2 regions of the Cyanobium sp. NIVA-CYA 375 genome follow, and region 2 is predicted to be linked to the other one. Evidence: predicted binding sites of a transcription regulator. Region 2 holds the regulator's gene; the other holds the start of a gene.

Region 1 (7,278 bases), on a different contig from region 2:
GAACCTATGCAAATCAGGTAGGGCAGGATCTGGGGCAATGCCGGTAGCAGCCGACGCCGGCGGGTGCGCCGGCCCGGGGAGGTGGTTGGGGTCACGGATGGTGGGCGTAGTAACGGAGAAGTTGCTGGGCGTTGAGGCTCACTTCATCGCCTTGATTGCCAGGGCGTTTAGGTAGGCCTTGGGATCTTCGGGGTCGAACACCACACCGTCGAAGAAGGTTTCCTTGCCGCGCGAATCGCTGCCGGGAATGGCCTTTTCTTGGCCGATAGCGGTGGCAGCTTCCTTCCAGAGATCAGCCCGATTCACCTTGTTCACCAAAGCGTCAATATCGGTGCTGGAGGGTAGATAGCCCCAGCGTATATCTTCGGTAACGAACCACTTGTCATGGCTCTTGAATGGGAAGGAGGCGTTTTCGCTCCAGAAGCGCATTCTCAGGGGGCTGTTTTTAACTACGCGGCCGTCGCCGTAGTCGATGTCGCCGGCCAAGCGGGGTTTGATATCGGCCACGCTGGCTTTGAAGTATTTGTCCTTGGCAGTGATTTCGCAGAGTTCATCAAGGTTTGCCGGATCTTCACACCAGATCTGAGCTTCCTGAACAGCCATTAACAGGGCTTTGGCGGCCTTGGGGTTTTGGTCGATCCAGTCGGCTCGCATCGAGAAGGCCTTCTCGGGGTGGTTTTTCCAGAGTTCGCCGGTGACGGCGGCTGTGTAGCCAAGCTTCTTATTAACTAAGCGCTGATTCCAGGGCTCACCAACGCAGAAGGTGTCCATGGTGCCGGTCTGCATGTTTGCCACCATCTGGGGGGGTGGCACCACTACTAGGTCGGCATCCTTATTTGGATCGATGCCATTGGCGGAGAGCCAGTAACGCATCCATAGGTCGTGGGTGCCGCCGGGGAAGGTAACGGCCGCTTTGAACTTCTTGCCCTTACTGCTGGCCTGTTGCGTTGCTTTTGCCAAGCCCGCTTTGTTGTCGATGCTGAGCTTGTTGTCCAGATAGTCCTTAGACACCGACAGCCCCTGGCCCTGCAGGTTGAGTCGCGCCAAGGTGTACATCGGCAGAGGCTGCTTGGTCTTGGTGATCGTGCCGGCAGTTAGCAGCAGCGGCATTGGCGAAAGGATGTGGGCGCCATCAATGCCGCCGCCGCCGCTGCCCAGCTCCAGGTTGTCGCGGGTGGCAGCCCATGAGGTCTGCTTCACCACCTTCACCTCGGGCATGCCGTGCTTGGTGAAGAAACCTTTCTCCAGAGCGATGATCAGGGGCGCGGCGTCGGTGAGGGCGATGAAGCCCAAGGTGGCAGCCTTCAGCTCAGGTGCCTCCGCACCGCCGGCCGGACTTGTTGTTTGATTTGCAGATTTTTTGGCGGGACTGCCACAGGCAGCCAGCCAGATTGCTCCGGCTGCCGAACCGGCGGCGGTGATCAAAAACTTGCGGCGCGAGAGATTGGACATCGCTTGATTGGGATAGGCCGGAGTGGCGGCAACTGCACTCCGGACGGGCTCCACAAAGAAGCGCACCGAACCGGTCAAGAAAACAATGCCGGCGCACAAGCTGACCGACCCAGTTACATCACCACGGCAGAGTCCCAGTTGAGAGTTGCAATTGCTACCGATTGCCGCTTTCGCCGGGATCGGCAAGGGTTCGCCGCAGGCGCTCGCCGCATTGAGAGGCCAGCAGAGCCCGCGCTTGCTCCAGGGCGTCAGCAAGGCTTTCGAAGCGATCGGTCAGCCAGAGGTAGGCCCCCAGATTCCAGAGCAGCGGCGTAGCCAGGGGGCCTTCACCACCCAAGGCTGCTAGCGCCTGCTGCTGCCAGGTTTCCAGACTTTCCCAGGCGATTTCATCGCCGTGTAGGCCATGGTCCCGGGGGTGTACGAGCAGCCGCTCCAGCGAGCCGTCGCGGACCCGGGCGGTGATGCCAGCCCGGCTTGTAGGCAGGTCGGTTGACCCCTCCAGGCCCTTCACCGTGAGCACCTCGGTTTCACCGGCGGTGGCCAGGGCCTCCCAGGCCCGTTTTTCGGTGGGGGGATGGACGAAGCCACTCACCAGTAGGTGGTTGCCGCAGTGGGGGGTCCAGAGCAGTTCCAGGCTGGCCACGGGGGGGCGCTTGCCAATTTCATCGCGCACCGGCAGCAACCTTTCCGCAGCGGGGAAGTGGTCGGGCTGGTGGGTGAGGGCCAGGTGGTGGGTGCTCAACCGTTGCTGCAGAGCGGCGAGGCTGAGCCCACGCCACTCAATGCCGAGGGCGGCGAACAGCTCTGCCAGGGTGACGCCGTACTTAATCGGCATCGGGTCGCCGCCGTGCAGCACCACCGGGATCTCGGCGCTGGCCAGCACCAGGGCGAGCAGGGGCAGCAGGGGGGCGGTGCGGCTGCGGCCGTCGTAGGGCACACAGAAGCAAATGGCCTGGCGGCCAGGGGTTTCTAGCTTCGGGCCGTGGCTGCGGTAGCTGTCGAGCATGCCGGTCAATTCGATCGGCAGCGGCCGGCGAATCCGGTGGGCAATCAGGAAGGCTCCTAGCTGCGCATCGCTTGCCTGACCCTGAAGCATCAGGTCCATGGCGTCACGGGCCTCATCGCGGCTGAGGCCCGTGCTGGTGTGCTCACCGCTGCCCACCTTGGCAATAAGTTCGCGAAAGCGGGCCCGCTCGGGGCCGAGGGCGTTGAGGCGCTGCAGGCGTCTGAGCCCTGCCGCTGCCGCCGGTGCTGCGGGTGGTAGCGGTTGCGACACAGAAAGTTACCCGTACTGCAGAGAATCTCAATTGTCTCCCTCTGAGGAGCTTTTGCTCCATTTCTGTTTTCCGGCGGCGTAGCTCTCATCGGCGCTTGCTCGGATCCACCTTGCTGCTGTGTGGCGGCGGGGCGGACATGCCGAGGTTGTTCCGTGTTCCGTGAGTCCGCCCCATGACAAGCCCCACGATTTCTGCGGCCAGCCAGCCGCCCCTTAGCAAGATCGAGCAGGCCAAGGCCGAGCTCTGCGGCCTCGAGCTGGAGCCCCGGCTTGCCGAAATGGGGCGTGAAGGCTGGGAAGCGCTCGACGAAGCCACGCTCACGATCCGGCTCAAGTGGCTGGGGATCTTCTTCAGGCCGGTGACCCCGGGGCGCTTCATGGTGCGGCTGCGGCTGCCCAACGGCGTGATCACGGCCGACCAGCTCGACGTGCTGGCCGAGACGATCGACCGTTGTGGCGAGCACGGCAGTGCCGACATCACCACCCGCCAAAACCTGCAGCTGCGTGGTCTGCTGCTGGAGGACATGGCGCCGCTGATGGTGGCACTGGAGACCTTGGGGCTCACCAGCCGCCAGTCGGGCCACGACAACCCTCGCAACATCACCGGCAACCCGCTGGCGGGCATTGACCCAGAGGAGATCGTCGACACCCGCCCCCTGGTGGAGGCGATTCAGGCCGCCCTGCTGGGGCCGGCCGGTCCCCGCAACCTGCCGCGCAAGTTCAACGTGGCCGTGGGGGGCGCACCAGATAGCTTCCTGCTGCACAACGACCTGGCCTTCCTGCCGGCCGAGCACAACGGTGAGCTGGGTTTCACGGTGCTGGTGGGGGGCTTCTTTTCAGCCCAGCGCAACGAGTTGGCGGTGCCCCTGGGCCTGTGGCTGCGGGCGGAGCAGCTAGCCGACTTCACCCTGGCGGTCTTGCATCACTACGAGCGCGCAGGCAATCGCCAGCAGCGCAACAAAAGCCGGCTGATGTATCTGATCGACCAGCTCGGGATCGACGTCTACCGGGCTGAGCTGGTTGCAGCCTTTGCCGAAGCCGTACTCCGCCACGACGGCTCCCATCTGGTAAATCGTGCCCCCCGCTCGGGCCTGGGCGTGCAGGCCCAGAAGCAGGAGGGGCTCCACTGGGTGGGGCTGCACGTGCCGATGGGCCGGCTGGACGCGGCTTCGATGCTGGAACTTGCCGCTTTGGCACGCACCTATGGCAGCGGCGAGCTGCGTCTCACCGAGGCCCAGAACGCCTTGATCATCAATGTGCCCGGCGATCGCCTTGAGGCTCTGCTGGCCGAACCCCTGCTGCAGCGCTTCCGCCCCGACCCTTCGACCCTGCAGGCCGAGGCGGTGAGCTGCACCGGCAACGCTTACTGCAGCTTCGCTTTGATCCCCACCAAGGGCGTGGCCCAGCAGGTGCTCGAAGAGCTGGAGCAGCGCATCGAATTGCCCGAGGCGGTGCGCATGCACTGGACCGGCTGCCCCAATGCCTGCGGCCAGCCCTACATGGGTCAGATCGGTTTGATGGGGGCGAAGGCCCGTAAGGATGGTCAGATGGTGGAGGCGTCCAAGATCTTTCTTGGCGGCTCCATGGGCGCCGAGCCCAAGCTGGCCGAGCTGCATGAAAAAGGCGTACCCCTCAGTGACCTTACCGATGTGCTGGAGCAGCTCCTGCTGGAGCAATTTGGAGCCCGGCGCCGCGAGCCGGCGGCTTCCTGAGGTCGGAGGGCGGCTTTGAGATCTGCCCTGCCCCAGTGCGAGCCGGCCCAGCTGCCGGCCTGCGGTTCTCCGGCACGCTGGGGCTGGCTGCAACAGCTGCGCCGCCAGCCTGAGCTGGATCCTGAGCCCTGGCTGCTGGCGCTGGAAAACGGCAGCCTCAGCGCCGACCCAGACCTGCTTGCCGTGCTGGCGGAGCGGCTTGATCCGCCTTCCCAGCGGCGTTTGCTGCGTTGGTGGCGCCTGCAGCCCGATCCCGATCCCGGCCTGCCTAGCCAGGTGCTGCGCCAGCGGGATGGGGCTAGTGCCGCCTGGCTGCTGCAGCAATTGGCCCCCGGCCCGGGCGCTCTTGGCCAAGCCCTGCCCCTCTCGGCCCTGCCACAAGCCGTGGCGCTAGCCCTGCTGCCTCTGCTGGGTCACCAGCGCCAGGTGCCGGCCTGGCCCGTGCTGCTGAGCTGGATGCGGGCCCCAATCGCCACCCCATTGCGGCGCGCCGCTCTCGAAGGGGTAGCCCGTGGTTTGTCGGTGTGGCCCCGGCATCAGCTGGTGGCTGGCCTCAGCGCCCTGGCCGGCGACCTCGATCCCCAGCTGGCTGCCCCGGCGGTGGACCTGCTGGCCCGTCTGCCCGGAGCCCGCCGCGCCCTGGTGCCCCTGCGGCATTGCGAGCTCGATCCCCAGGTGGCCGAGCGCCTTGGTCGCCGCCTCGCGGCCATTCCCGCCCAACCCCTGCTACTGGTGGTGCATGGCCGCGTGGGCGGCCAGCTGCCTGCCGAGTTGGTGGCCCTGGCCGCCGAGCTGGAGTGCCGCCGTGGCGCGCCCGTGCGGCTGCAGGCCCTCTCGGCTGCGGCGCCACCGGCGGCGACCGAGCTGCTGCAGCCGGGTCAAGTCCTCGGCCTGGTGCCGCTGCTGCTGCTGCCCGGCGGCCATGTGCGCCACGATTTGCCGGCGATTGTGCGCCATTGGTCGGCTTTTGCCCGCGTGCAGCACTGGCCTTTCCTGGGGGCATGGCCCCAGTGGCAGGACGCCCTCGCTAATGAGCTGGCCGGGTTGGCTACGCAGGATGTCCGGCCCTTATTGCTGCATCACCCCTTGGAGGGCCCTCTGGCAGCGCGGTATCTCACCACCTTGGAGCGGCGCACCGGTGCCCACTGCGTCGCCACTCCATACAGTGCAGACCATCTCGCGCAGCTGAAGCTGACCCTTGCCGCTCCAGCCCTGGCCCTAGCTCTGGCCGCCAACCGGCTCACCGACCAGCTAACCGAACAGGTGGGTCCGCCGTTGCTGCAGCGGCCTGGCCTGCGCCAGCTACTGCTGGCTGAACTCGAGGCCCTGCCATGAGTGCCCCGGCCCAGCTCGGCACGGTTTACCTGGTGGGGGCGGGCCCCGGTGATCCGGAGCTGCTCACCCTCAAGGCCCACCGGCTGCTGCGGCAGTGCGATGCCCTCGTCTACGACTCCCTGGTGCCCCAGGCCCTGCTGGATCTGGTGCCCCAGGGCTGCGAGCTCCACTTCGTTGGTAAGCGTCGCGGCCATCATTCGGTGCCGCAGCCGAGCACAAACGCGGTATTGGTGGAATTGGCCAGCCGCCATCGCCTGATCGTGCGGCTTAAGGGCGGTGATCCCTTTTTGTTTGGCCGCGGCGGCGAGGAGGCAGCTCACCTGGCCGCCAAGGGCGTGCCGGTGCAGGTGGTGCCTGGGGTAACCGCTGGCATCGCGGCTCCGGCCTACGCGGGCATTCCTGTTACCCACCGCCGCGCCGGCTCCAGCGTCACCTTCGTGACGGGCCACGAGGAAATCGATAAGGGCCGCCCAGGGGTGAACTGGCGCGGCCTGGCCCAGACCAGTGATGGCTTGGTGATCTACATGGGCTTGCACAACCTGCGCCGCATCGCCGAGGAGCTGATGGCGGGTGGCCTGGCGGCCGATACCCCGGCGGCGGTGATTCAGCAGGGCACCGTGCGCGGTCAGCGCCAGCTGGTGACCGTGCTCGGTGAGCTGGCCGACCGGGCTGAGGAGCAGGATTTCGCTTCGCCCTCAATAGTGGTGCTAGGCGCAGTGGTGGCTTTGCGGGTGCCGGGCTGTGCACCCGAGCCTGCCGAAGTGGAAATGCCGATCCCCTTCTAAGCCAAATCAGCTACGCCAATGGGTAGTGGTTGCGACGGCTGGCCCCCCGGTGGTGCGGTTCAGTAGGGCTAGTTTTGGCAGTAGCAACTGCCCCTACCGATGTCTGCACCATCCCGGCTAGCGCCGATGTTTGAGCTGATTCCCTACGAGAAGTTCCGCGATACCCCCGCTGTTCGCTTCTTCGATATCACTGTTGCCAGCTCAAATGCCCGCGACCTGGTGATCCATGCCGGCCCAGCCGTGAGTCCTCCGGATGAGCAGAAGACCGGTGCCTGGCAGTTTTATCTGCATCCCCACCAGGAAGACAATCTCCTGGCCCTGCACGGCGGCCGCACTTTTTTCTTGGTCAATCTCGGTTGGAATTATCCGTATCACATTGTTCGCTTGGAAACCGGCGGCGATATTCTGCGCATCCCTCCTGGCACATTCCACCGCTCCGTATCTGATCCCGATGGCTCGGTGGTGCTCAATCAGGCTGTGCGGGAGGAGGGTGCCAGCGTGCTGCGGGAGTTTCGGGTGTACAACAGTCGCCTTATTCCGCGTTTGTTTGCTACCACTTTCAAAACGGCTCCCCTGCCCAAGTTGCATGGGGTGAGCTGGTAGTTGCGGGGAAGCCCGGCTCAGCCTTTCTGCCAACTGCAACTGATCAGATAGTTGCTAGTAGCGGCTACTGACATTGGCCGACTAAAGAGGAAGCCTTGGCCCAGCTGATAGCCAT
Region 2 (7,278 bases):
ACATCGCCTTCACGGGGGAGCCAGCACTAGGGATATCGCATCCAGAGGGCAACTCGGAATGCACTGTTCGCACACCAAGCAGCGTTGCGCATCGAATTGCAGCTGCCAAGCCGGCTGGCTCAAGCTGAGGGCACCGCTGGGGCAAACGCTTGAGCAGAGACCGCAGTCGACACAGAGGTTGCGATCAATGGTGATCTGACCAGGCGCCCGATTGAGGCCGAGTCCTTGACTCTCGAGCCAGGCCTCCGCCGCCGCCAGTTCGTCGATGTCACCGGAGAGCTCCACCACCATGGTGCCGCTCTGGTTGGGGGCAATCTGGGCCCGCAGGATCTTGGCGGCGATGTCAAAGTCCACTGCCAACCGGTAGGTGATTGGCTGGTGCACCGCTTCGCGGGGGAAGTGCAGGGTGAGGCGCCTTTTCACGAGGATCCGGTTCGCGGGAACAGCACGCTTACCTCCGCAAAACGCTAGCAAGCACTGGCAAAATGCAGTCATGACCAACTCCACCCCGAATTCCGGCCTGGGGCCAAGCGAACGGCTGCTGCTAGTCGTGCTGGCGGTCCTACTGGCAGCGGGCCTGCTGTGGTCACGAGGCGGACTGCATCCGGAGGCTCCCCTAGAGCGCTTGGCGCGCCAATCCCTGGATCTACCAGTGGCCTTGCGCAATAGCAAGCCAACGCTGGTGGAGTTCTACGCCGACTGGTGCGACGCCTGCCGCACCATGGCTCCGGCGATGGAAACGATCGAAGCCCGACACCGCGGCCAGCTCGATGTGGTGCTGCTTAACGTTGACAATCCGCGCTGGCAACCGGAGCTGGAGCGCTACGAAGTCAACGGCATTCCCCAACTTGAGCTCTTCAACGGTGCAGGAGAAGCGGTGGGCCTCTCAATCGGCGCCCGCAGCCTCACCGAACTGCAAGCTCTCAGCGACGCCCTTATCGCCGGTGAGCCCCTACCAGCCCTGGCCGGAGTGGGTGCCGTCAGCAACCTGAACCAACCCGCTGGAGAAGTCGCGGCTGCCGAGTCGAGTGCTGCCACGATGGCCGGACCCCGCAGCCACGGTTGACATCTGCCATGGATTCCCGTTTCCGCGTTGCCCTCATCACCGCCACACCGAACCCCCAGCAGTGCGTCTGGGCGGGTATGCATCAGGACTACAGCGAGGGTTTTGTCGCCGCAGCCACCGCCAGCTGGCCCGATGAGACCAAGGCGGGGGAGATTTGCGTCAAGCGGCTGTTAGCTGGCGAGCGAGGTCACTACGGACCCTTGGAACACGCCCAGATCGTGCTCAATGTTGGCTGGTTTCCCCACTCGGTGATGCAGCAGGCGCGCACTCACCGGGTGGGGGTGAGCTTCGATGTGCAGTCCATGCGCTACACGGGCGATCGTATTTGCAAGGCCGCAAATGGTGAACTGGAGCTGGAGGAGATGTTCTATCTACGGCCGGTAGGTAGCTATAGCGACCGTCAAGGCAAAAAATATACCTACACTGAAGAACAGCGCTGCATAGATTTAGAGCTTTGCGGTGTTGCTGCTGCTCGCTACCGTGATCTCTTGGCGGCTGGTTTCGCCGAGGAGCATGCTCGCGGCATCCTGCCCTTCGACTACCGCCAGCACTTCGTGGTGAGCTTCACCCTGCGAGCCTTTCTGCACTTCCTTGACCTGCGGGCCAAGCTCGACGCCCAGCAGGAAATTCGTGAACTTTGTGAATTGATGTGGCCCCACCTGCAGGCTTGGACACCCCAGTTTGCTGACTGGTACGAGAAGAGCCGCTTACATAAAGCCAGGCTCGCCCCATAGCGCGAGCCATTTGATGGGACCTAGATTCGCGCCAAAGTGACACGTTCGGGTTGATACTGGTACTTACCAGCCCGATCTTGATAGGTGGTCTCGCAGGGATCTCCCTCAAAAAAGAGCAGCTGACAAATTCCCTCATTTGCGTAAATGCGGCAGTCAGCACCCGAAGAATTACTGAACTCCAGGGTTAGGTGACCTTCCCAGCCGGCTTCCGCTGGCGTCGTATTAACAATGATGCCTAGCCGGGCGTAGGTGCTCTTACCCAGGCAGATCACCGTGATATTTGATGGCACCTTCATCTTCTCCAGTGCTACTCCCAAACCGTAGGAATGGGCTGGAAGGATGAAATAAGCGCCATCCTCGTCACCGTGCAGGGGAGCGGGTTCAAGGTTCGCCGGATTGAACCGCTTGGGGTTCATCACGGTGCCAGGCACATGCCGAAAGATCAAAAATTCCTTGGCCGACAACCGCAAGTCGTAGCCATAGGAAGAGCAGCCGTAGCTGAGCACCGGCGAGCCCGTCGTCTCGGGATCGAGGTGGCGCACCAGGCTCGACTGAAACGGCTGCAACATGCCTGCCCCAGCCTGCTCGTTGATCCAGCGGTCGTTCTTCAGCATCAGAGACCTCGGCGCAACTGGGTGACCTGATCAGCCATGGCCATCAACTCAGGAGTCATGGCTGGCCCTGTCAAAATGACATCTAAATGGGCTGGTCGGCGCTGCAAGGTTGCCAGCACTTCAGCCTGATCGAGGTAGCCCAGCTCCACAGCCAAGCCCAGCTCGTCGAGCACCATCAGATCCACCGCACCACTAAGTAGCTGCTCGCGGCTGAAGGCCCACACCTGGCGCACCGCATCCAACAACTCGAGCTCCTGGTGGGCAGCCGGTTCCGACAGACAGGCAGGCACGCGGGGGCGCAGCCATTGCAATCGCCCACACAGCCAGACGCTGCTGCCGAGGCCCTGATCTACGCCGCCCTTAAGAAACTGAGTAACCAGCACCCGGCTGCCCAAGCCGGCACTACGCAGGGCCTGGCTGAGCACGGCACCGAAACTGCCGCGGAAAGGCGCCGTATGGATTTGGAGTAAGCCCTCCGACTGGGCCACCAGCCGCAATGCCGGCGCAGCTGAAGGCGTGGACGCGGCAGCCGCCAAAGCCAAAGGGCGATGGCCAGAGCGCTGAGGTTGGTGCTGGACCGCCGGAAAACCAGCTCCAGAGGAGGAGGTGAGGCCTGAGACGGGCAAGCTCGCGGTCATGAACAACCTGAATAAAAACCTGGAAAATCGAGAAACAGACCTGGAGCGCCGCGAGCAGCCCATGGCCCCGCGGAGCTGAATGTAGCGGGATAGGGCCGCTCCACAAGCAAACGACACCATCCCTAGCGGAAACATACGTACTGGTGCGCAGGGGGCGCCGGCGGTGTCATCTCAAACCGTGTGTATTGCTACAAGCCACCCCCCGGGTGATCCTTAGGGTCCCGACACTTGCCCATACCTTGATGGTTGGCGCTACCCACGGATTTAGCCGTACCGCCAACACCCCATCGACGGGTGCCCCTGGCGTGGTGGCAGGCATGGGCAGCGCCGGCCAGGGCAACCCCACCCTGCTGGAAGTGATCCGGGGCCTGGCCGGCAGCAGCGTCGAGACGATCGAACGGGGCAAGACGATTTTTTTTCCCGGCGATCCAGCCGAGCGGGTTTACCTGCTGCGGCGCGGAGCGGTCCGGCTTTCGCGGGTATACGAATCCGGCGAGGAGATCACCGTGGCCCTGTTGCGTGAGAACAGCCTGTTTGGTGTGCTGTCGCTGCTTACCGGCCAGCGCTCCGACCGTTTTTATCACGCCGTGGCCTTTACCAGGGTCGAGATGGTGACCGCACCAGCCACCTCGGTGCGCCGAGCGATAGAGCAGGACGCCAGCGTGGGCTTACTGCTGCTGCAGGGACTGTCTTCGCGGATCCTGCAGACCGAAACGATGATCGAAACCCTCACCCATAGAGACATGAGCTCGCGGCTGGTGAGCTTCCTGTTGGTGCTGTGCCGCGATTTCGGCGTTCCCAGCTCGGAAGGGATCACGATTGATCTGCGCCTCTCCCATCAGGCGATTGCCGAAGCGATTGGCTCCACCCGCGTCACAATCACCCGCCTGCTGGGCGACCTGCGCAACGACGGCCTGGTTCAGATCGACCGCAAAAAGATCACTGTGTTTGATCCAATCGCCCTAGCCAAGCGCTTCAGCTGAACGCCAGGGATACTGGGGCCCTTCGCGGACGTATGTGACGGGCTGGCTGCTGATCCTCGCTCTGCTCGCCCTGGGGGGAGTGCTCTCCACCCTGGGCGACCGACTCGGCAGCCTGGTGGGCAAGGCGCGCTTGAGCTTGTTGGGGATGCGGCCCCGCCGCACCGCCGTGTTGATCACGGTGCTCACCGGCAGCCTGATCAGTGCCATCTCCCTCGGCCTGATGCTGCTGGTGAGCGAGCGGCTGCGCACGGGCCTGTTTGAACTCGATCGACTGGAGCAACGGCTGCAAACCAGCCGCAGCCAACTGAGCCGCAGCAACAGTCAACTGGCCAGCAGCCGCCAAGAAGTGGCGCGAGCCGAACAGGGCAAACGGGAGGCCCAGACGCGCTTTGAACAGGCCCAAGCCCGCGCCAGCAAATTGCGCCAGGAACTGGCGCCACTTTTAGCCCAGCGCAACCGGCTGGAGGTTGAGCGCAGCCGTCTCAGCCAGGAGGTGAAGGGGCGGGATGCGGAAATCCGCCGCACCGAAGCGGAACTGGCCCAGGTGCGCCGCCGGATCAGCGCCGGTGCCCAAGAACTTAAGGACCTGGAGGGCAACCTGATTGCCCTGCGCCGCGGCGACGTGGTGCTCAGTAGCGGTCAGACCCTGGCTAGCGCCAAGGTGACACTTGAGCGCCCTGATCAGGCCAAGGAGGTGATCAACGCCTTGCTGCAGCAGGCCAATCTCAACGCCTTCAGGCGGGTGCTGCCCGGCCAGCCGCCCGATCGCCAGATCCTGCTGGTGCCCAAGAACGACATCAGCAAGCTGGAGAGCCTGCTCGCCAAACCCGGTAGCTGGGTCGTGAGCATTCTCTCGGCAGCCAACGTGCTGAGGGGCGAGCGCCAGGTACTCGCCTTCCCAGACCTACGCCCCAACCGCCCAGTAGTTAAGGCAGGTGAAGTGCTGGCGAGCACCACGATCGAGGGCGACCTCACAGCCCTGGAGCCGGTTTCGCGGCGACTCAACCTGCTGCTGGCCGCTGCCTATGCCCGAGCCCAGCGCCAGGGCACGTTGGTGGAAGGGCTGCAGTTCGATGCGGCCAGCTTCAAACAGCTGGCCCGGGAGCTGAGCGAGCGCCAGCCGGGCCAGGTTGCCCAACTAGAAGCCCTCGCCATCAACAGCGCCAGCACCGCCGACCCAATTGCGGTGGAATTGCGCTGGTTGGCAGCCCCAGCCCCCCCCCCATCGGGGCCGGGCCCTCGCCGCCCATGACGCGCGCTGCGGCGGGCCTGGTGGCAGGCCTCGATCCCGGACGCAGCAAATGCGGCCTGGTGCTGGCCGATCTAGCCGGTAGCCAAATCCTGCAGGCCGCCATCCTGGCGCCGCAAGCCTGCCTAGCCCAACTCCAAGCCTGGCGGCAAGAGGGTCTTGGCCGGATTGTGCTCGGCAACGGTACCGGCAGCCAAGACTGGCGCAGCCGGCTTGACAAGCAGCGGCTGTCACTGGTTGTAGTGGATGAGAGCGGCAGCACCCTGGCAGCCCGCGAGCGCTACTGGCAGCTATGGCCCCCTAGGGGCTGGAGGCTGCTGCTGCCGGCGGGCTTGCGATTGCCCCCCCGCGATATCGACGATGTGGTGGCCCAGCTGCTGATAGAGCGCCACTACGGGTTGCAATTGCGCCGCAACAACCAGGAGGTGCTGCGGCAGTGGCCGCAGCTTGCCACTGGGATTTAAATCGGCTAGAAGCAGGCCCGAACCGTGAAGACGTAATCCCCGCCAGGTTCAAGCTGGTAGTCCACCTTGAGCAGATAACGCAGCAGAGCGTCCTGGATCAGGGCCCGGCCCAAGGAGGGCTCAACGCTGAGTTCGCCGCGGTCAAAAGCCCAGCGGAAACTCCATTTGTAGCCACCGGCACTCACCTCCCCCTCCAGCACCCGCTGGCTGAAGCTCTGGTGCAGCACCCGCAACTGGGCAGTAGTGGAGGGGAGGCGGGCCATCAGCTCAGGCAGCCGTGTACTGGGGCTCAAAACTGTTGAGTCGATTGCCGGCCCGCTCTAGGCCGAGGCGCTGGATCAGGCCAATGCCAGCCTCAACCTCGCTGAGCACCTCTTCCAGCAAGGGCTGCTCAACTGGCGTGAAGCGTCCGAGCACGTGCCCGAGTGTGCGGGCACGGCGTTCGCCAGGATCCTGAGCGGGGGCACCGATGCCAATACGAAGCCTCGGAAAGTCCTGGGTACCTAGGTGGCTGATGGTGCTACGCAGGCCGTTGTGACCACCGGCACTGCCTGTGGCCCGCAGTCGCAACTTGCCTAGGGGCAGATCCATGTCGTCAACCACCACCAGCAACTGGGCGGGCTCAAAACCAAACCAGTCGAGAGCAGCGCGGATCGAGCGGCCGCTTTCATTCATATAGGTCTGGGGCATCAACAGCCTCAGCCGGGCAGGCCCCGAGCCCACTTCAGCCACCAAGCCCTGAAGCTTTGGCTGCTGCCGAAAAGATGCACCACCGGCGCAATCTGCTAGACGCTCTAGGGCCATAAAGCCCACGTTGTGGCGAGTACCGGCGTACTTGGCTCCCGGGTTACCCAGGCCCACCACCAACTGCAACGACGGCTGGGACGCCGGGCTGGCCTGCGTCACGGCAACTCAGGCAGCCGGACCATTGGGAGACTGCTCAATCACCTCTGAGGTACCAGCCACGGAGGCATCAGCTGAGACAAGCTCTGTTACAGAAACCGGTTCGGCAGTATTAATTGCTGTCCGAAGCTCCTTTTCGAACTCAGAAGAGGCTGATTGAAAACCCTTAAGGGTGCGCCCCAGGGTTTTCCCCAGCTCCGGCAATCGCTTGGGACCGAACACCAGCAAGCCGATGGCGGCAATTACCGCCAGCTCAGGCAGGCCAATGCCAAACACGTTCATCAGCCGAGGCCATTCCAGTTGACCGTGATGCCCTCGAGCAGCAGGGACTTGTTGTACAGCTGAAGGATGATCAGCAGAAACACCAAGAAGAGCACCATAAAAATGCCCATTACGGGCGTGGTGCCCCATCCGGGAACCACCTTGCCGTACTCAGAATTGAGTGGCCGCAGGATGTCTCCGAGGCGGGTGCGTTGGGCCATGTCTGCTGCAGCCTCTCGGGCATGGATTCGCTTTAAGTACTGTAAGGGCCTCACGTACCGCGCCGCGGCGGGCCGTCGAGAGTTGTGACGCAACCCGTCACCTGCATCCCCCCTTCCACCTCCATGGACCCCACCGCCACCACCA

Evidence for each region. The regulator NtcA, encoded in region 2, controls nitrogen genes in cyanobacteria. The targets are predictions, from matches to a motif close to GTANCNNNNGNTAC.
Region 1: the regulator NtcA is predicted to act here: its motif matches at 2,713-2,726, upstream of AC01FP_RS09025 (ferredoxin--nitrite reductase).

The regions. Positions count from the first base shown of each region.
Region 1 covers NZ_JBSYHW010000028.1:23,032-30,309, reverse strand. Annotated here, with positions in the region: gene ntrB (nitrate ABC transporter permease) at 1-95, opposite strand, end outside; gene AC01FP_RS09035 (CmpA/NrtA family ABC transporter substrate-binding protein) at 139-1,452, opposite strand; gene AC01FP_RS09030 (anthranilate phosphoribosyltransferase) at 1,607-2,674, opposite strand; gene AC01FP_RS09025 (ferredoxin--nitrite reductase) at 2,902-4,440, shown strand; gene AC01FP_RS09020 (CbiX/SirB N-terminal domain-containing protein) at 4,456-5,775, shown strand; gene cobA (uroporphyrinogen-III C-methyltransferase) at 5,772-6,560, shown strand; gene AC01FP_RS09010 (redox protein) at 6,687-7,163, shown strand; gene AC01FP_RS09005 (sensor domain-containing diguanylate cyclase) at 7,181-7,278, opposite strand, start outside.
Region 2 covers NZ_JBSYHW010000006.1:46,419-53,696, reverse strand. Annotated here, with positions in the region: gene AC01FP_RS03205 (hypothetical protein) at 1-4, opposite strand, end outside; gene AC01FP_RS03200 (NIL domain-containing protein) at 10-423, opposite strand; gene AC01FP_RS03195 (thioredoxin domain-containing protein) at 494-1,066, shown strand; gene thyX (FAD-dependent thymidylate synthase) at 1,075-1,800, shown strand; gene dcd (dCTP deaminase) at 1,821-2,414, opposite strand; gene AC01FP_RS03180 (cob(I)yrinic acid a,c-diamide adenosyltransferase) at 2,414-3,052, opposite strand; gene ntcA (global nitrogen regulator NtcA) at 3,295-4,035, shown strand; gene AC01FP_RS03170 (DUF3084 domain-containing protein) at 4,070-5,287, shown strand; gene AC01FP_RS03165 (RuvC family protein) at 5,284-5,748, shown strand; gene AC01FP_RS03160 (DUF3146 family protein) at 5,754-6,011, opposite strand; gene pth (aminoacyl-tRNA hydrolase) at 6,016-6,654, opposite strand; gene AC01FP_RS03150 (TatA/E family twin arginine-targeting protein translocase) at 6,661-6,933, opposite strand; gene psbH (photosystem II reaction center phosphoprotein PsbH) at 6,933-7,133, opposite strand; gene psbN (photosystem II reaction center protein PsbN) at 7,257-7,278, shown strand, end outside.